Lacrimispora indolis DSM 755: one gene and its partner. Each later gene encodes a partner of the first gene's protein in a complex. Links are inferred from orthologs where the notes say so. Each region holds a gene or a part of one and is shown on either strand. Other genes may lie near its edges.

Region 1 (9,492 bases):
GATGCTTACATAGAAGAAGGCAGGTTTGACAGCACAGGGGCCATCAAGGTGTTTCCTATAGCAAAATCCACCGAGATCCTCACTGTGAACAAGACGGACTGGGATAAGTTTGCAGAGGCAACGGGCGTGACGGAGGAAGCACTTTCCACCTGGGAAGGGATCACCCGGGTGGCGGAGATCTATTATAAATGGACGGACAGCCTAACAGAGACGCCGGATGACGGAAAAGCCTTTTTTGGAAGGGATGCCTTTGCCAATTATATGATCATCGGCAGCTTTCAGCTTGGCCATGAGATTTTTAAGGTAAAGGATGGAAAAACCATTCTGGATTTTGACAGGCAGACTATGCGGAAGCTGTGGGATAACTATTATGTTCCCTATGTGAACGGATACTTTGGGTCCTATGGAAAATTCCGGAGTGATGATGTGAAGACAGGCCAGCTGGCGGCATTTGTCGGGGCCACCAGCGGAATTGCTTATTTTCCTACCTCAGTGACACTTGAAGATGGGACCAACTACGCCATAGAAAGCAAGCTCTACCCTTTGCCCAATTTTGAGGGAGCCGTGTCCTGTGCCGTTCAGCAGGGGGCCGGTATGATGGTGTTTAAATCTGAGGAAAAGCGGGAGTATGCGGCAACCCTTTTCTTAAAATGGTTTACCAGTGTGGAACATAACATGGAATTTGCCGTTGGCTCCGGTTATCTTCCGGTTAAGAAAGCGGCCGGGAACCAGGAACTGCTGAAGCCCTTCCTGGCGGAAGCCGGTGAAAACAGCACCGTATCACAGAATCTTTTGATCGGCCTTGATACGGCCAATCAGTACAGGCTTTACACCTCAAAACCTTTTAAAGGAGGCGACCGTGCCAGAGGCGTGCTGAATTCCACAATGGCTTTAAAGGCAAAGGAAGATTACAATGAGGTATGCACTCTCATGGGTCAGGGAGTTAAGAGAGAAAATGCAGTTGCAAATTTTTTGACAGAGGAGAATTTTGATAACTGGTACAGGGATACGATGGGGCAGTTGGAAGCGATTGTCGGAGAATAAGGTTGAAAGAAAAACGCATTCCTTAGGGTACAATTTATGAAAAATAAGAGAAGTGAATCCATTCGCACCCAGCTGCTGGGGCCATTGCTCATCCTTCTGGTCCTGCAGGCGGCGGTCATTGCGGGACTGGTGCTGTTTGGCGGAGTTTCTATTAAATTAAAAAATAATGAAATCCATATATTAAGTGAAAATACGGAAAACACAAAGCTGGGCCTGGAAAAGGAAACCTTTCACCATTGGGTCGTCATGTTTAATAATTCCGATTTCATTACTGCCGGTATCCAGCAGGTGCTGGATGAAGAGAAGCGCCGTTCCGGGGATATTTCTACGGATTATGTGCTGAACAGGAAAATCGTTGATAAGATCATGGAAAAGTCCATAGAAATGCTACATTTGAGCCACGCTACGGGGGTTTTTATGGTCTTAAACGGCCCGGCGGCCAAAAACAGTCCGGTTGAAATGAAAGCGGGCTTTTACGTGAGGAATTCCAACTCAGGAGGATACTTAAAAGATAATTCTTCTCTCCTGATGGAAAGAGGGCTGCCATCCATAGCAGAAAAGTATGATATTCCCTTGGATTCCTTTTGGGAGCTTGGTTTTCAGGAAAGCGAGGACAGCAAAGCCTCCACTTTTTATAAAAAGCCATATCTCATGGCAGTGCAGAATCAGGCGGCACCGGAGGATTTCATGAAATTCGCCTACTTAAGCCCTCCTTTCCGTTTAAGCCCCAGGGATATGCCGGTCATAACCTATTCCATTCCAATTATTCTTGAGGACGGCACCATTGCGGGAGTGTATGGGCTGGAAATGACGTTAAACCAGCTGGAACAGATCCTTGGAGATGACCAGACAAACGGCAGCTTTGAGGAGTGCTGGCTTTTGGGCATCAGGAACAAGGAGACAAGGACCATTGTGCCTGTAGCCTATTCCGGATACCTGTATAACCAGTATTTTAATGAAAGACCAAGGATCAATTATGAGGATAATGAGGAAGAGAACATCAGCCAGCTGAGGTCTTCGGAAGGGACCAGATGGTATGCCAGCATAAGAAGCCTTGATGTCTATGGAAATAACAGTCCCTTTGAAAAAGAAGAGTGGGTATTGGCAGGTATTGCACGCCAAAAGGATCTGCTTTCCTTTTATAATGCCATACGGCGCATGCTTTTGAGCTCCATGGTGGTGCCTCTTATATTCAGCCTGTTAGGAGCGTTTGTCATAGGGAAAATTATGACAGAACCCATCCGCAGACTGGTTGCGGAGTTAAGAGGCAAGTCGGGAAGCAGGGGGCTTTCACTTAAGAGAGTACATATCAGGGAAATCGATGAACTGACGGAAACCATTGAACAATTAAACCAGGATGTGGAGAGGGCATCGTCAAAGATTTCCAGCATTCTGGAGCATGCCAATATCCCCATCGGCGTATTTGAATACGAGGAGGAGGGGGAGCGTGTATTCTGCAGCCGGTCTTTGTTTGAGATGCTGGGCTGGGGTCATTTGGAGGAACCCTACTGTTATATAAAAACGGAAAAATTCAAAAAATACATGGAACGGACCTTTACCGGAATTAAAATAAAAGGGGACCGTATCTTTCAGTGCCTGGAAAGTCCGGAGGGGACCAGGTGGGTAGAATTTATTCTGGATGAATCCAAAAAAGGGACGATTTTAGGTGTGTGCTCGGATGTGACTGCGGACGTAGTAGAGAAGGAAAAACTGGAGAGGGAAAGAAATTATGACCTGCTGACAGATCTCTACAACCGGAGGGCATTCCGGGAGCAGGTGGAGGCTGCAATCAAGAAGCAGAAAAAGAAGTTCTCCGCACTTGTGATGTGGGATCTGGATAATTTAAAATATATTAACGATACGTACGGACACGACGAAGGCGACCGGTACATTGTCTTGTTTGCCGGCTGCTTAAAGATATTTTCAGAAAGAGGAGGAATTGTCGCCAGATATTCAGGAGATGAATTTGTCACCTTTCTGGAAGCGGATGAAAAGGATGAAATCAGGAAAAAAGTCCGGGAATTCATGAAACACATTCAAAAATTCAGCTTAAACACAGAAGAAGGATACCGGTTTCCCATCCGCGTATCAGGAGGGCTTTCCTGGTATCCGGATGATGCCGGGGACTTTGAAACGCTGTTTAATTATGCGGATTTTGCCATGTACATGGTAAAGCACAGCGTAAAGGGTATCGTAAAGGAGTTTGATCTTAAGGAGTATACCCATAATTCCTATATGCTTGCCGGCAGCGAGGAGCTTAACCGGATGCTGGATAAAAAAGAAGTTCGTTTTGCCTTTCAGCCAATTGCATCAAGGGATGGAGAGATATACGGATATGAGCTGCTGATGCGTCCGGATTTTGTAAATATGAAGGGGATCAGCGAGGTCTTAAATCTGGCAAGGGCCCAGGCAAAGCTTCCTCAGATGGAAACGCTCACCTGGTTTGCAGGCCTTAGAGCCGTTATGGCGGAGATAGAGGCCGGCCAGCTGGGACCTGATGAAAAGCTGTTTATAAATTCTATTGCCAGCGTCTGTTTGACGGAAGAAGAGCAGGCCGAGCTGGAAGAAAGCTATGGAGAGCTGCTTCACCGGATCGTCATTGAAATGACGGAAGGAGAACCGGCGAGCCATGATTTCATGGAGCGTAAGATCGATATGGCCAGACAGTGGAAGGGGCAGGTGGCTATTGATGATTTCGGCACAGGGTATAACAGCGAGACTATTCTCCTTCGCATGAGGCCGGACATCATTAAGGTGGATATCAATCTGGTAAAACGGATCCACGAAGATCCCAACCGCCAGATTATTTTAAGGAACCTTTTGGACTATGCAAAACAAAATGACACCAAGGTTCTGGCAGAGGGTGTGGAAACTCCGGAAGAGCTGGAATTTCTCATGGATTGCGGGGTTTCCCTGTTCCAGGGATACTATATTGCCAGGCCGCAAATGGAGATCAGACCTCTTGACCCCTACATTGTGAAACGAATGCAGGAGTTTTCAGGAAAAACCTGATTTAATCGTAAATAGTACTGGAATTTACGGGACGAGTATGTTATAATGCTAAATTGAAGTGTAACGCCCTGTTGATTTGGCGGTTCACATATATTTCAAGGAGGAACCCTTTAATGAGTTTACAAGTAGAAAAATTAGAAAAGAACATGGCAAAATTAACGGTAGAAGTGTCAGCGGAGGAGTTTGATAAGGCTCTTACCGCAGCTTACAATAAGAATAAGGGCAGATTCAACATCCCTGGTTTCAGGAAAGGGAAAGCTCCTCAGGCCATGATTGAGAAGATGTACGGAGCAGGCGTTTTATATGAGGACGCAGTAAATGAGGCTCTTGATGCAACATATGGCGGCGCAGCGGAAGAAAGCGGACTGGATATCGTTTCCAGACCTGAAATTGATATCGTACAGGTAGAGAAGGGGAAGACCCTGATCTATACAGCGACTGTTGCTGTTAAGCCGGAAGTAACCCTGGGCGAGTATAAGGGAATTGAAGTGACTAAGGCATCTGCCGAAGTGACTGAGGAAGATATTGATGCTGAATTAAAGAAAGTTCAGGAGCAGAATTCCAGACTGATCACCGTTGAGGACAGAGCTGTTGAAGATGGCGATCAGACGGTTATCGATTTTGAAGGCTTTGTAGACGGAAAGGCATTTGAAGGCGGTAAGGGTGAGGACTATCCTCTTACCATTGGTTCCCACTCCTTTATCGATACCTTTGAAGAACAGCTGATCGGCAAGAGCATCGGCGAAGAGTGCGAAATCAACGTAACCTTCCCGAATGAATATCATGCAACAGATCTGGCAGGAAAGCCGGCTTTATTTAAGGTGACGGTAAAGGAAATCAAGAGGAAAGAACTTCCTGAGTTAAACGATGAGTTTGCAAGTGAAGTTTCCGAATTTGAGACATTAGAAGAGTACAAGAAAGACATCAGCGAAAAGGTTTCTTTAAACAAAGAGAAAGCAGCGGCAACAGAGAACGAAGACCGTGTGGTAGAAAAGGTCGTTGAAAATTCTGTCATGGACATTCCTGAGCCGATGATCGACAGCCAGGTTAACAACATGGTCAATGATTATGCAAGAAGAATGCAGAGCCAGGGCCTGTCTCTTGACCAGTATATGAAATTTACAGGTATGACACTCCAGTCCTTAAAAGAGCAGATGAAGCCTCAGGCTATTAAGAGAATCCAGACAAGACTGGTACTGGAAGCTGTTGTAAAGGCGGAGAACATCACTGCTTCTGACGAAGCGGTTGAGAAAGAGATCGCCAGCATGGCAGAAGCTTACAAGATGGAGGCCTCTCTGGTAAAAGAATCTCTTGGCGAGAGCGGTATCCAGCAGATGAAGGAAGATCTGGCAGTTCAGGAAGCGGTAGATTTTCTGGTTGCTGAAGCAAAATTAGTTTAAGAAGTTTGACCTGAATAGATTCCTGGCATTTTTGTCCGGAGTCTATTCGGCTTTGATAAGAGATACTTACCGGTATCCCTTTCCGCCCGGCAAAACGGAGCGGATCAAGCCCGGATGACACGGGCGGTTTTAGGAAAGTCAGGAAAGAACAGACAGGAGGAAGACAGATGAGTTTAGTACCTTATGTCATTGAATCAACCAGTAAGGGCGAACGTTCTTACGATATTTATTCCAGACTTCTCAAGGAGAGGATCATTTTCCTTGGGGAAGAGGTGTCTGATGTATCAGCAAGCCTTGTTGTGGCCCAGCTGTTATTTTTAGAGGCAGAAGATCCTAACAAGGATATTAACCTTTATATAAACAGTCCAGGCGGTTCTGTTACAGCAGGCATGGCAATTTATGATACCATGAATTACATTAAATGCGATGTATCCACTGTTTGTATGGGTATGGCAGCCAGCATGGGAGCATTTTTACTGGCAGGCGGAGCAAAGGGAAAACGGTTTGCCCTTCCTAATGCGGAAGTCATGATTCATCAGCCTTCCGGCGGAGCAAAGGGCCAGGCTACCGAAATCCGGATCGTAGCTGAGAATATACTGAAGATAAAGAAACGGTTAAATGAAATCCTTTCCGCAAACACGGGTCAGCCCTATGAGGTAATCGAAAGGGATACTGAGCGTGATAATTATATGAATGCGGAAGAGGCAAAAGCATATGGCTTGATTGATGATATCATCTACAGCCATGACCGATAAGTCTTTGTACCTGGAAAAGCAGGGCGGCTGACGGGAAACATCCTGCGGTAGCCCTTTACGCCCGATGGAGCGGGGTGGGACCTGCCCAGAGGGCGCGGGCAAGAATTAGGAAAGAATGAGGTGTGTATATGCCGGTTAGAACAGACGACAAGATCCGATGCTCTTTTTGCGGAAAGACCCAGGATCAGGTGAAGAAACTCATTGCCGGTTCCAATAATGTCTATATCTGTGACGAATGTATAGATTTGTGTGCAGAGATATTGGAGGAAGAATTCGACAGCCATGAGGAAGAAGGACCTGATTTTGGCGATATTAACCTGATGAAGCCAAAGGAAATCAAGACATTTTTAGATGATTATGTCATTGGTCAGGATAACGCAAAAAAGGTATTGTCTGTAGCAGTCTATAACCACTATAAGAGAATCACTTCCAGAAAAAAGATGGATGTGGATGTGCAAAAGAGCAATATTCTGATGTTGGGTCCTACCGGATCCGGTAAAACCTACCTTGCGCAGACGCTGGCAAAGGTCTTAAATGTACCGTTTGCCATTGCAGATGCCACAGCCCTTACAGAAGCCGGGTACGTGGGCGAGGATGTGGAGAACATCCTTTTAAAGCTCATCCAGGCGGCTGATTACGATATCAGCAGGGCAGAATATGGAATTATCTACATCGATGAAATTGATAAAATAACAAAGAAGTCTGAGAATGTATCCATTACCAGGGATGTTTCCGGTGAAGGTGTACAGCAGGCTCTGTTAAAGATCCTGGAAGGCACGGTTGCCAGCGTTCCGCCTCAGGGAGGAAGAAAGCATCCCCACCAGGAGCTTCTGCAGATCAATACCACCAATATTCTCTTTATCTGCGGCGGTGCCTTTGACGGGTTGGAAAAGATCATTGAACGCCGTTTAAGCGCCGGTTCCATCGGCTTTAATGCAGAAATCGTGGATAAGAACAAGACGGATATTGACGATCTTTTGAAAAAGACCCTTCCTCAGGATCTGGTGAAGTTCGGATTGATCCCGGAGTTTATCGGCCGTGTGCCGATCACCGTGTCCCTGGAACTTCTGGACAGGGAAGCGCTTGTGAAGATTTTAACAGAACCAAAGAATGCCCTGGTTAAACAGTATCAAAAGCTGTTTGAACTGGATGACGTAAAGCTTGAGCTGACCAGAGACGCGGTAGAGCGGATTGCAGAGCTGGCAGTGGAGAGAAAGACCGGTGCCAGAGGCTTGCGTTCCATTATGGAAAGCGTAATGATGGAACTGATGTATGAGATTCCATCTGACAGCAGCATTGGAATCTGTACGATTACCAAGGATGTTGTAGATAAAAAGGGTGAGCCGGAGCTGATCTATCGGGACACGGCAGTCCCCAGAAAATCACTGGCTCAGAAGTTAAGAAAAGATAAGACAGGCGAGATCGCATAGGTCCCTGCATGAGTCGGGAAGGTGTTACAGCGAGAGAATCTGCTGGAACACCTTTTTGAATGCAAAGGAGAGAACACAATGGTGGATAAGATAATCACAATGCCAGTTATCGCCCTGCGTGGCATGACTGTTCTTCCCAAAATGATGCTGCATTTTGACATCAGCCGGACAAAGTCCATTGCGGCTGTGGAGAAGGCAATGGTGGGAGACCAGAAGGTATGTCTGGTTACCCAGAGAAATTCTGAGGAAGCTGATCCTGGAATCGAAGATTTATATCAGGTGGGTACAGTGGCTCTTGTCAAGCAGCTGGTAAAGCTGCCCAATAATGTGATCCGTGTTATGGTGGAAGGCGTAGAGCGGGTGGAACTTCTGGCTCTTGACAACGAGGAACCCATGCTCATAGGAGAAGTGGAAAGAACCCTGGAATCAGATGATTCCCTTGATTACATTGCCATACAGGCCATGATACAGATCATTCAGGAAAAGCTGGAGGAATACGGCAAGGAGAATCCCCGGATTGCAAAGGAGGTACTTCCCAATCTTCTGGTGCTTTCTGACCTTGGCGAGCTTTTAGACCAGATCGCCGTACAGCTTTCCTGGGATTACCGGGTACGCCAGCAGGTGCTTGAAAGCGCTCTTTTAGAGGACCGGTATGCGCTGGTCATGAAGCAGCTCATAACGGAGATCGAAGTAACAAAGGTAAAACGGGAATTACAGTCCCATGTGAAGGAACGAATCGACAAGAACCAGAAGGATTATATCTTAAGAGAGCAGTTAAAGGTGATCCGGGAAGAACTGGGAGAGGACAACCCTCTGTCCGATGCGGATGAATACGTAAAAAGGCTGAAGGTTTTAAAAGCGGATAAAGAGACAAAAGATAAGATCCAGAAGGAAATTGACCGCTTTAAGGCCATGCCTGGAGGAAGCCAGGAGGCAAATGTGGTCCGCATGTATCTTGAAACAGCTCTGGAGCTTCCATGGAAAAAGCTGTCCAAGGATAATAACAGCATTGTCCATGCGGAGGAAATTTTAAATGAGGATCATTATGGTCTTGAAAAGGTAAAGGAACGGATTTTGGAATATCTGGCAGTCCGTGTGCTCACGAAAAAAGGGTCCAGTCCCATAATCTGTCTGGTAGGACCGCCCGGAACAGGAAAGACTTCCATTGCCAGGTCCGTGGCAAAGGCTCTAAACAAGGAGTATGTAAGGATCAGCCTGGGCGGAATCCGGGATGAAGCGGAAATCCGCGGACACAGGAAAACCTATGTGGGAGCCATGCCCGGCAGGATCGTGGAGGCCTTAAGACAGGCCGGAGTCAGCAATCCCCTGATGCTTCTTGATGAGATCGACAAAGTGAGCAGGGATTATAAAGGAGATACCTCTTCAGCTCTTTTAGAGGTGCTGGACAGTGAGCAGAATGTAAAATTCCGGGACCACTATGTAGAGATTCCCATTGATTTATCCAATGTGCTGTTTCTTGCAACAGCCAACACCACGACTACCATACCGGGGCCTCTTTTAGACCGAATGGAAGTAATTGAAGTTAACAGCTATACGGAGAATGAAAAATTTCATATTGCAAAGAATTACTTAGTAAGAAAGCAGCGGGATAAGAATGGGCTTACAGAGAAGCAAGTGTCCATATCCGATGAAGCTCTTGAAAAGATCATTCACCATTATACCAGAGAAGCCGGAGTCAGAAACCTAGAAAGGCGGATCGGGGCTGTTTTCAGAAAAGCTGCAAGAGAATTCCTGGAAGATGAAAAGCGGGCTATAAAAATCACGGAAGACAACTTGGAAAAGTATCTGGGTAAGGAAAAAGTGCTTTTTGAGGATGTGAACGAGGAAGAC
Region 2 (9,473 bases), 3.4 Mb from region 1 along the record:
AGTTTCTAAGCAGCTCGCTGCCTTCATAATCTTCTATTGCCAGAAATTCATCTATCCCCATGTTCCGGTAGCACTCCTGCCGGTTCCAGTTCTCTCTTGGATATGGGTGCATTGCAACCGTCTCATAGCCCTGGGATTTTAATGTACTCACAAGGCTATATGTATTTGGCTTGACATTAAACTGATAAGCAATGCTGTTAGCCTGAAGCAGAGAGATGGAATCTCCCGTCAAAAATTCAAACTCAGAATTGCTGGTCAAAGAACCAAATACTGGAACGCAAAGGCTCCCCTTCACCGTATTTTCCTTCAGGCTGTTTAAAAAGGGAAAGTATTCCTGATTCGTCTCAAAGTCTCCCGCCACTTTTAAGTCGGAAAGGCTTTCATTCATAATACAGATGATATTCACCGGCGTTGTGCTGTCTATGCTCTCCACATCAACATCTCCTGCCGAAGCCAGAAGAACCTGGTTCTCCTCTATGATAGAATCATAAATCTGTTTTACCTTTGAAATGCTATAGCCTTTGGGCTTTTTCTGTACCGCATAATTGAGGGAAACAGCCGTTGAAAGGACATACCCATATTCCTGATACGTCTCGCTGACCTCCCACATATTGATTTCAAGGCCCTTATTGGGAATTAAGGCTGTATAAAACCACATGCAAAAGCTAAAGACCACACCTGCACTTCCCCCGGCAAAGACCAGACGCTTTTTCCTGCCCCTTACCCTTTTAGGAAATATAAGGGCAAAGAGACAGATAGCCTGAACTCCCAGACAGGCAAGATACATTTCCTGTGTCAAAACAAACTCATAATTTCCTGCCACGCTCATGGCAGTCCGCAGCGCCAAAACGTCCCAAATCATAATGGGCCTTCCCCGAAAGCCTGCCACCAGATATTCCGCAACAGAAACTAAGTAAAGGAAAACCGCAGTCAGGGGGATGCCGATCCTGGTGCTTCCGCTGACTGCGAAAACTGCAAGATACAACAAGTAGATCCAGCCTATATTTAAGGCAGCCATAAACAGGGGAATCGCAGGCAAATTGCCAGTCACATATTCAAACAGAATATAAGATACGCAGGGAATCAAAAGCATGATGGCAGTGGTCATAAAAAGCCCTGCAGTTTTACACCACTTTCGCAGCCGTTCTTTTATCACGTAAACATCCTCTTTTTCCATTTTCAGAATAAATTAATGGTACCACAAAGCAGCCGCGCCAGCAATAGACAATTTATGACAATACCACTTCATTGTGCCAGCTTTTCCTCATTCAGGGCTTTTCCTGCCTTCTTTATAACAGGCCAGACATGAATATGAGGGCACGGTATGGGACTTGGTCATTCATGATTTAAAATCTGCAATTTACTGGATCTTCAATACATGGTGCATGTCTTCCAGGGAAAACTTCCCTCCTTTAAAATCCGGCCATGCGTCAATACCGTCATCTTTTTTTCTTGGAATGATGTGAAAATGAAAGTGGGATACAGACTGCTGTGCACTTGTTCCGCTGGCATTTAACAGGTTTACTCCTGAATATCCGCAATGGACAGTATAATGATTTGAGATAAATTTTATTGCATTCATAACATACCCAAGAGTCTCATCGTCACAGTCAAGAATATTAGTAACATGCTTTTTAGGAATAACGATCGTATGGCCATCCACATCATTTCCTATATCCAGAAACGCCAATGTGTGCTCGTCTTCATATATTTTATAGCCTGGCAAATCGCCGTTAATAATTTTACAAAAAACGCATTCCTTCATGATATTTCCCCTGATCACTTTTATTATTTTATTCTGCTGTAAAAGCTGCTGAGAATTAAGCTGGATTTCTTCTGGCACATAAGCTATATCAGAATCACAAAGAGAAGAGCCGCCCACAAAGGATCAGCCTGAATCGGAACAGAAAATCCATCCTTTTATACGTTTGTTTTATGCCACAATAATAGCACATTCATTTCCGATCTGCAATTCATTAGAATAAATTCTGCACTGGTTTTATAATCATTATAAATTTAAAAAGCCGAACCCTTTGCAAACAAAGGATTCGGCTTTCATATTTAATTATTCAACGATAGTAACAACTCTACCTGAACCTACTGTACGGCCGCCCTCACGGATAGCGAAACGAAGACCCTGCTCCATAGCTACCGGATGAATCAGCTCTACAGACATTTCTACGTTATCGCCAGGCATACACATTTCTGTGCCGGCTGGTAAATCGCAAACGCCGGTAACGTCAGTTGTTCTGAAATAGAACTGAGGTCTGTAGTTGTTGAAGAAAGGAGTATGACGTCCACCTTCATCTTTTGTTAAAACGTAAACCTGAGCGGTAAACTTCTTGTGGCACTTTACAGAACCTGGCTTAACCAGACACTGTCCTCTTTCGATTTCAGTTCTCTGAACGCCACGAAGTAATGCACCGATGTTATCACCAGCCTGAGCTTCGTCAAGCAGCTTACGGAACATTTCGATACCGGTTACAACAACCTTACGTGTTTCTTCATGAATACCAACGATTTCAACTTCATCAGATACGTGTAAAGTACCACGCTCTACTCTACCGGTAGCAACAGTACCACGGCCTGTGATAGAGAAAACGTCCTCGATTGGCATTAAGAATGGCTTATCTGTTTCACGTACAGGATCAGGAATCCACTCATCTACTGCATTCATTAACTCAAGAACCTTGTCTCCCCAAGAGCTGGAAGGATCTTCAAGAGCCTTTAAAGCAGAACCCTGGATGATTGGTGTATCATCGCCTGGGAATTCATACTCGTTTAACAGCTCACGGATTTCCATGTCTACTAATTCAAGTAATTCTGCATCGTCAACCATATCGCACTTGTTCATGAATACAACGATGTAAGGAACGCCTACCTGACGGGAAAGCAGGATGTGCTCTCTTGTCTGAGCCATAACACCATCGGTAGCAGCTACAACTAAGATAGCGCCGTCCATCTGTGCAGCACCAGTGATCATGTTCTTAACGTAGTCAGCATGTCCTGGGCAATCAACGTGTGCATAGTGTCTCTTCTCTGTCTCATACTCAACGTGGGAAGTGGAAATGGTGATACCACGCTCTCTCTCTTCCGGAGCCTTATCGATATTCTCGAAAGCTACTGCCTGTCCAGTACCTAATCTTTCATGAAGAGTCTTTGTGATAGCAGCTGTTAAAGTAGTTTTGCCGTGGTCAACGTGACCGATGGTACCGATGTTACAATGGGTTTTGTTTCTTTCAAACTTAGCTTTAGCCATTTTATAACGTCCTCCTTAATTTATGCTCTTTTTGAGCTTTAATTTTTATGTTAGGCTGTTTTTTATTATATGCTATTTGTGCACTATTTTCAAGCCTATTTGATGGATTCCAGGCAGTCGTGGCCGCCTGAAACCCAGTGGAACCTGTTAGGAATTATTTGCTCTTTTTATCTGCAAGAACTTTTTCCTGTACATTCTTTGGTACCTGCTCGTATTTTTCAAAGAACATGGAGTAGTTACCGCGTCCCTGTGTTCTGGAACGTAAATCTGTAGAATAACCGAACATCTCTGAAAGCGGTACGAAAGCTTTGACCATCTTGCCTCCGCCGATATCATCCATGCCTTCAATACGGCCACGGCGGGAATTGATATCACCAATTACGTCGCCCATATAATCTTCCGGCATGGTTACTTCTACCTTCATGATCGGCTCAAGGAGAATGGAACCACCCTTGTTCATGGCATCCTTAAACGCCATGGAACCTGCAATGTGGAAAGCCATCTCACTGGAATCGACTTCATGGTAGGAACCATCGTATACGGTAGCCTTTACACCTACTACCGGGAAACCGCCCAGGATACCGGACTTGGTAGCTTCTTCAATACCTTCTCCGACTGCCGGAATGTATTCCTTAGGAATAGCACCGCCGACAACAGCGGACTCAAACTTAAACAGCTCTTCGCCATTGGCATCCATCGGCTCAAAGCGAACCTTACAGTGTCCGTACTGACCACGTCCGCCGGACTGCTTCGCATACTTGCTGTCAACCTCAACGGTTTTTGTAAAGGTTTCTTTGTAAGCAACCTGAGGAGCACCAACGTTAGCTTCTACGTTGAACTCACGAAGCAGACGGTCTACAATGATCTCCAAATGAAGCTCTCCCATACCGGAAATGATAACCTGTCCAGTCTCCTGGTTGGTCTTTGCACGGAAGGTAGGATCTTCTTCTGCAAGCTTTGCTAAAGCCTCGCCCATCTTGCCCTGACCAGCTTTGGTCTTTGGCTCGATAGCGATATCGATAACCGGCTCCGGGAATTCCATGGATTCCAGAATTACCGGGTGCTGCTCGTCACAAATTGTATCACCTGTTGTTGTTATTTTAAAACCAACGGCTGCAGCAATATCACCGGAATATACCTTATCCAGCTCAGATCTCTTATTGGCATGCATCTGAAGGATACGGCCAACACGCTCTTTTTTGCCTTTGGTTGCATTCAGCACGTAAGAACCGGAATTCATGACACCGGAGTACACGCGGAAGAATGCCAGTTTTCCAACGAATGGGTCTGTCATGATCTTAAATGCCAGAGCTGCGAACGGCTCTTCATCAGAAGAATGCCTTTCGATCTCATTGCCTTCCATATCAACACCCTTGATAGAAGGAATGTCAGTAGGAGCCGGCATGTATTCAAGAATCGCATCCAGGAGCTTCTGTACGCCCTTGTTTCTGTATGCGCTTCCGCAGCATACAGGAATGGCCTTGCATTCGCAGGTTGCTGTTCTTAATGCTATCTTTAATTCTTCCACAGAAGGTTCTTCCCCTTCCAGGAACTTCATCATTAATTCATCATCTAATTCGCTGATTTTCTCTACCAGTTCTGCACGATAAATCTCGGCGTCATCTTTCATGTCTCCAAGATCTTCTGTGATGGTAACATCATCGCCTTTATCGTCGTTGTAGATATAAGCCTTCATTTCAAACAGATCAATGAGTCCCTTGAACTCATCCTCTGCACCGATGGGAAGCTGAATGCAGATTGCATTCTTGCCCAGACGGGTTTTAATCTGCTCAACAGCGCCATAGAAATTTGCACCCATGATATCCATCTTGTTGATGAATGCCATACGGGGTACGTTGTAAGTGTCAGCCTGACGCCATACGTTCTCGGACTGTGGTTCAACACCGCCCTTTGCACAGAATACGCCTACGGCGCCATCCAGTACACGTAAGGAACGCTCAACCTCCACGGTAAAGTCAACGTGTCCTGGAGTATCAATGATGTTGATACGATGCTCCGGAGCGCCTGGCTTCACTTTGTTGTTTTCATGCATGGTCCAGTGGCAGGTTGTGGCAGCTGAAGTAATTGTGATACCTCTTTCCTGTTCCTGCGCCATCCAGTCCATGGTGGCAGTACCTTCATGAGTATCACCGATTTTGTAGTTTACACCAGTATAATAGAGGATACGCTCGGTCAATGTAGTTTTACCTGCATCGATGTGGGCCATAATACCAATATTTCTGGTTCTTTCCAATGGATATTCTCTTCCAGCCAAAGCTTTTTCCTCCTATTAGAATCTGTAATGAGAGAATGCCTTGTTTGCCTCAGCCATCTTGTGCATATCTTCTTTCTTCTTTACAGCAGCACCAGTGTTATTGGCAGCATCCATGATCTCATTAGCAAGTCTTTCTTCCTGAGTCTTTTCGCCTCTCTTACGAGAGAACAGAGTAATCCATCTTAAGGCTAATGTCTGTCTTCTCTCCGGTCTTACTTCGATCGGCACCTGATAGGTAGCTCCGCCGATACGTTTTGCCTTTACTTCAAGTACAGGCATGATGTTGTTCATCGCCTCTTCGAATACTTCAACGGCTGGTTTACCGGTCTTTTCTTCTACACGGGTAAATGCGCCGTATACGATCTTCTGAGCAACACCCTTTTTACCATCATACATGATATTGTTGATCAGCTTTGTAACAACCTTGTTATTGTAAAGCGGATCCACTAATACGTCTCTTTTTTGAGTATGTCCTTTACGTGGCACGTTACTTCCCTCCTTAATATGGCCGTCAGCCTTTACAGACTAACCGGCTATTCATTAGATCCTAGGTACTCACAAACATTCAAGTTGCGTTCGCGCTCGGTTTCTATCTATATAACCCTGCAACCTACAGGTTCAATATCTAAAGTCCGGCACTAGAAATTCAAATGTGTGGTTCTAATTATTTTTTCTCTTTCGGTCTCTTTGCACCATACTTGGAACGAGCCTGTCTTCTGTTGGCTACGCCTGCGGTATCCAGTGTACCTCTTACGATATGATATCTGGTACCTGGCAAGTCTTTTACTCTTCCGCCGCGGATTAAAACAACGCTATGCTCCTGAAGGTTATGACCTTCTCCTGGGATGTAACTTGTTACTTCGATACCGTTAGAAAGACGTACTCTGGCGATCTTTCTAAGAGCCGAGTTAGGCTTTTTAGGTGTAGCAGTCTTAACTGCGGTACAAACGCCTCTTTTCTGTGGAGCAGAAATATCAGTCGCCTTCTTCTGTAAAGAGTTGTAACCCTTCTGCAGAGCCGGTGCTGTGGATTTCTTTGCGCTTGTCTGTCTACCCTTTCTTACTAACTGGTTAAATGTTGGCATTCCATTCACCTCCTGTGATATTGTCTGTGGTTGCTGTTATCTTCAGCTTAATTTACGCACAAAAACATGACGCGTTAATGCACGCCTAATTATTATATACATATTGTATTTTTCTGTCAAGGATTTTTTTAAATAAGATCATTTCACTGCTAAAACCCGGAACAGGAATTCTTAAGGACATTCCTGTTCCGGGTCTATTAAATGATTTAATCATTCAGTTCCTTCAGCGTTTCGGTGATCAGTCCATCCATATCCTCTGCATACTGGTCAGCAGTCAGTTTTCCTGCCAGCACCTCAATCAGCTTATCTCTTAAATCATTTTGGACAGCTCCGGTAAATGCCTGATACCCCCATTCTGCTCCAGGCTGGGAATCCGTAGCAGCCAGTTCTTTTGAAAAAATATCAAAAAATTCTTTTCCGTATTCATAATCCAGGCTTTCATTTCCCTTTACCTGGGATAAGTAGCTGTTTTCCTTACAATATTTAGCGTTATTTTCTGCTTTTGAAATCCACTCAATGAATTGGGCAGCCTCTTTTTCCACTCCAGTATTCTGGAATGCTGCCAGATATTTTCCTCCCGGCACAGAGGAACGTCTCACTTCCTTTGGAAGATAAGTCACCCCCCATTCAAAATCAGTGATCTGGTCTTTGTAATTTGAAATCATCCAGCTTCCGCAAAAATGCATGGCAACCTGACCGGTCCGGAATAAATTGTTGGGATTCTCAGAACCAAGCCACACTGATGACGGAATGATCTCTTCGTCGTGAAGTTCTTTAAAAAAGCTTACAGCCCTTCTGGTCTCCGGCGTATTAAAATTGGAGGCATTTAAGTCCGTATTTAACAGGCTTCCCCCTGCCTCGTAAAGCAGTGTGGTAAAACGCTGAGGCGACTTGTCATATACAAGACCGTATTTGCAGTCACTTTTTTCCATAACTGTTTTCATGGCAGTCTTCCATTCATCCCATGTCCAGATCTCATCCTCTGACTGAGGAACCTTTACGCCGGCCTTCTCAAAAGCCGTCTTGTTATAAATCAGTCCATTGGCCGTCACATCCATGGGAGCTGCCAGAACCTTATCATCAAAAACAAATTTCAGTCCTTCGCCAAAGCTGTTTACAAATGTGTTCTTATCGGACACATACTGTCCTAAGTCCACCAGCTGGTTCTGGAACGGTCCTAAATTGGTAAGCCTGGCCAGTGCAGGAGCTTCTTTGCCATTTAGCATATTTTTTATTTTGCTCTCCAGATCAGCATAGGGAACCTCAATCAGTTCAATTTTAATGTTGGGATGCTCTGACATGTACTGATCTGCCAGCCCCAGGAAGGATTCTCCCTCCTTTCCGTCGCTGAACCATACCACATCCAGTGTTTTCACTTCATTGTCCGCCTTTTTCCCCCCTGCAGAGCAGCCTGTCAGCGCCCCCAGTGCCAGTGCCCCTGCCAACACCAATGATACCGCTTTTTTCATAAATAACCTCTCCTTTTTCATTTTTCGCCCGCCTTACGGGCATATTTAACATTCCCATTCCATCAGCCTGCCTGTATAAAAGGCCGTATATCCGGTACAGGAAATCATGCATGGTTTCTCTTACCGGACTGCGCGTATTTTTTCGGCGTAATTCCGGTCAGCTTTTTAAAAACTGCAATAAAATGGCTGTCACTGTTATAGGAAAGCTTTAAGGCCACATCCGTCACCGAGTTTCCTTCCTTTAACAGGGCTTTTGCCGCTATAATTTTCTGATTTGCCACATACTGCATGAGAGTAAAGCCTGTTTCCTTTTTAAAATAATGACTCAGATAATAGCGGTTCATATAAAACTTCCGGGAAATTTCATCCAGATCCAGCCTCTCCTCCACATGGGCCGCTATATACTTTTTCAGCTGCTCGATCCTTTCCCTGTATAAAATGGGATCCTGAAATTCCTGCTTCCTCTTTTCATCCAGGCCCTTATTGTTCTTCTCCTCTTCTATAAAAAACCGGTACATTTCATTAATGGCAGTGATTGCTTCCAGAATAGAGAGCTTAAGCTTAACCGAGGATTCTGCGCTGTTTTTATGGTCGGAATTAATATTCCCTTCTATCTTTCCAAACAGCTTTTCCACCTTTTCAAGCTTTTCCCCTGAAAGGTGCAGTCTGTGAATAAACTGCTCCGGCCGGTTTTCAAAAAACACGGAGAAATCGTAGTGAAAAGCCGCTGCCATGTTCACAAGAAGCTCAGGCTCAAACATGAGGACATAGCGGTTGTGGGCCTTTCCTTCCGCACCGCTGGTCCTGTGATACTCCTTGTTGTTAATAAAAAACAAGTCCCCTGCATTTACGTGATAAGTACGGTTTCCGATTTCCATCAATGCCCCGTCCGTAAGGAAGAGGATGATTTCATACTGGTTGTGAAAATGGAAGCCCTGCATGGCCCAGTTTTCGGAACTTCCATGAAAATAGTACAATGATTCAAATTCTTCAAAGAATACCCGTTCTTTCATTTCCGCAACCAATCCTTTCTAAGGCATATGAAGCTTCTATTTCCAATACGGCTGAAGCGCCTCCTGAAGTGCCAGTATCATTAGAGCCTGCCCATAGGTCATGGGGCAGCATGGAATCGTTTTATAAAAATCTTCATCCATTCCAATGGGAGTGCCATAGGATACATTTGATACGGTCCCATCCGCTTCTATATAATCCATAAGGCTTTCCATTGCTTTCTCAATCAGTGCTCCAAACTCCTCCCCGTTTAAAATCCCCAGCCGGACACCCTTCATGATGCCATAAAGAAAGGCAGCGCTTGCAGATAATTCAATGTAAGAGGACGGACTGTTAATGACAGTATGCCACAGCCCCTTATCCGGATCCGCGTAC

What was found.
Region 2: the proteins of tig (region 1) and rpsG are in contact, whole or in part, in a crystal structure (PDB 3GTY), measured with the Thermotoga maritima proteins. The link is inferred for Lacrimispora indolis DSM 755 from one-to-one orthologs. Residues at the interface, in WP_004081061.1 of Thermotoga maritima: Glu122, Val124, Val129, Leu130, Tyr133, Glu188, Gly259, Ile262, Tyr263, Glu266, Ser270, Glu273, Gln274, Glu277, Arg308, Gln311, Ile312, Ser315, Tyr316, Glu325, Arg329, Arg336, Leu363, Phe366, Trp367, Arg373, Leu377, Arg381, Leu384, Glu387; in WP_004081843.1 of Thermotoga maritima: Lys34, Lys52, Lys55, Glu59, Arg62, Gln63, Glu66, Asn67, Lys69, Val71, Arg95, Ala109, Lys110, Lys111, Gly112, Arg113, Pro114, Glu117, Glu121, Ile124, Ala125, Tyr127, Asn128, Asn129, Thr130, Gly131, Lys135, Asp139, Arg142, Met143.

The regions. Positions count from the first base shown.
Region 1 is NZ_AZUI01000001.1:4,457,048-4,466,539, forward strand. The notes cover bases 3,406-6,312. They hold tig (trigger factor), read left to right. Parts: upstream 3,406-4,169; coding sequence 4,170-5,456; downstream 5,457-6,312. Other genes in these bases: K401_RS0121430 (bifunctional diguanylate cyclase/phosphodiesterase), read left to right, coding at 3,406-4,056; clpP (ATP-dependent Clp endopeptidase proteolytic subunit ClpP), read left to right, coding at 5,624-6,211. Outside these bases: K401_RS0121425 (extracellular solute-binding protein), read left to right, coding at 1-1,044; more of K401_RS0121430, read left to right, coding at 1,081-3,405; ATP-dependent Clp protease ATP-binding subunit ClpX, read left to right, coding at 6,340-7,641; lon (endopeptidase La), read left to right, coding at 7,720-9,492. UniProt on the Bacillus subtilis protein: Involved in protein export. Acts as a chaperone by maintaining the newly synthesized protein in an open conformation. Functions as a peptidyl-prolyl cis-trans isomerase.
Region 2 is NZ_AZUI01000001.1:1,039,696-1,049,168, forward strand. The notes cover bases 4,286-7,173. They hold rpsG (30S ribosomal protein S7), read right to left. Parts: upstream 6,021-7,173; coding sequence 5,550-6,020; downstream 4,286-5,549. Other genes in these bases: fusA (elongation factor G), read right to left, coding at 4,286-5,534; rpsL (30S ribosomal protein S12), read right to left, coding at 6,199-6,618; K401_RS0105085 (ABC transporter substrate-binding protein), read right to left, coding at 6,825-7,173. Outside these bases: K401_RS0105050 (LTA synthase family protein), read right to left, coding at 1-1,177; K401_RS0105055 (HIT domain-containing protein), read right to left, coding at 1,361-1,765; tuf (elongation factor Tu), read right to left, coding at 2,066-3,259; more of fusA, read right to left, coding at 3,414-4,285; more of K401_RS0105085, read right to left, coding at 7,174-8,087; K401_RS0105090 (AraC family transcriptional regulator), read right to left, coding at 8,192-9,100; K401_RS0105095 (glycoside hydrolase family 88/105 protein), read right to left, coding at 9,137-9,473.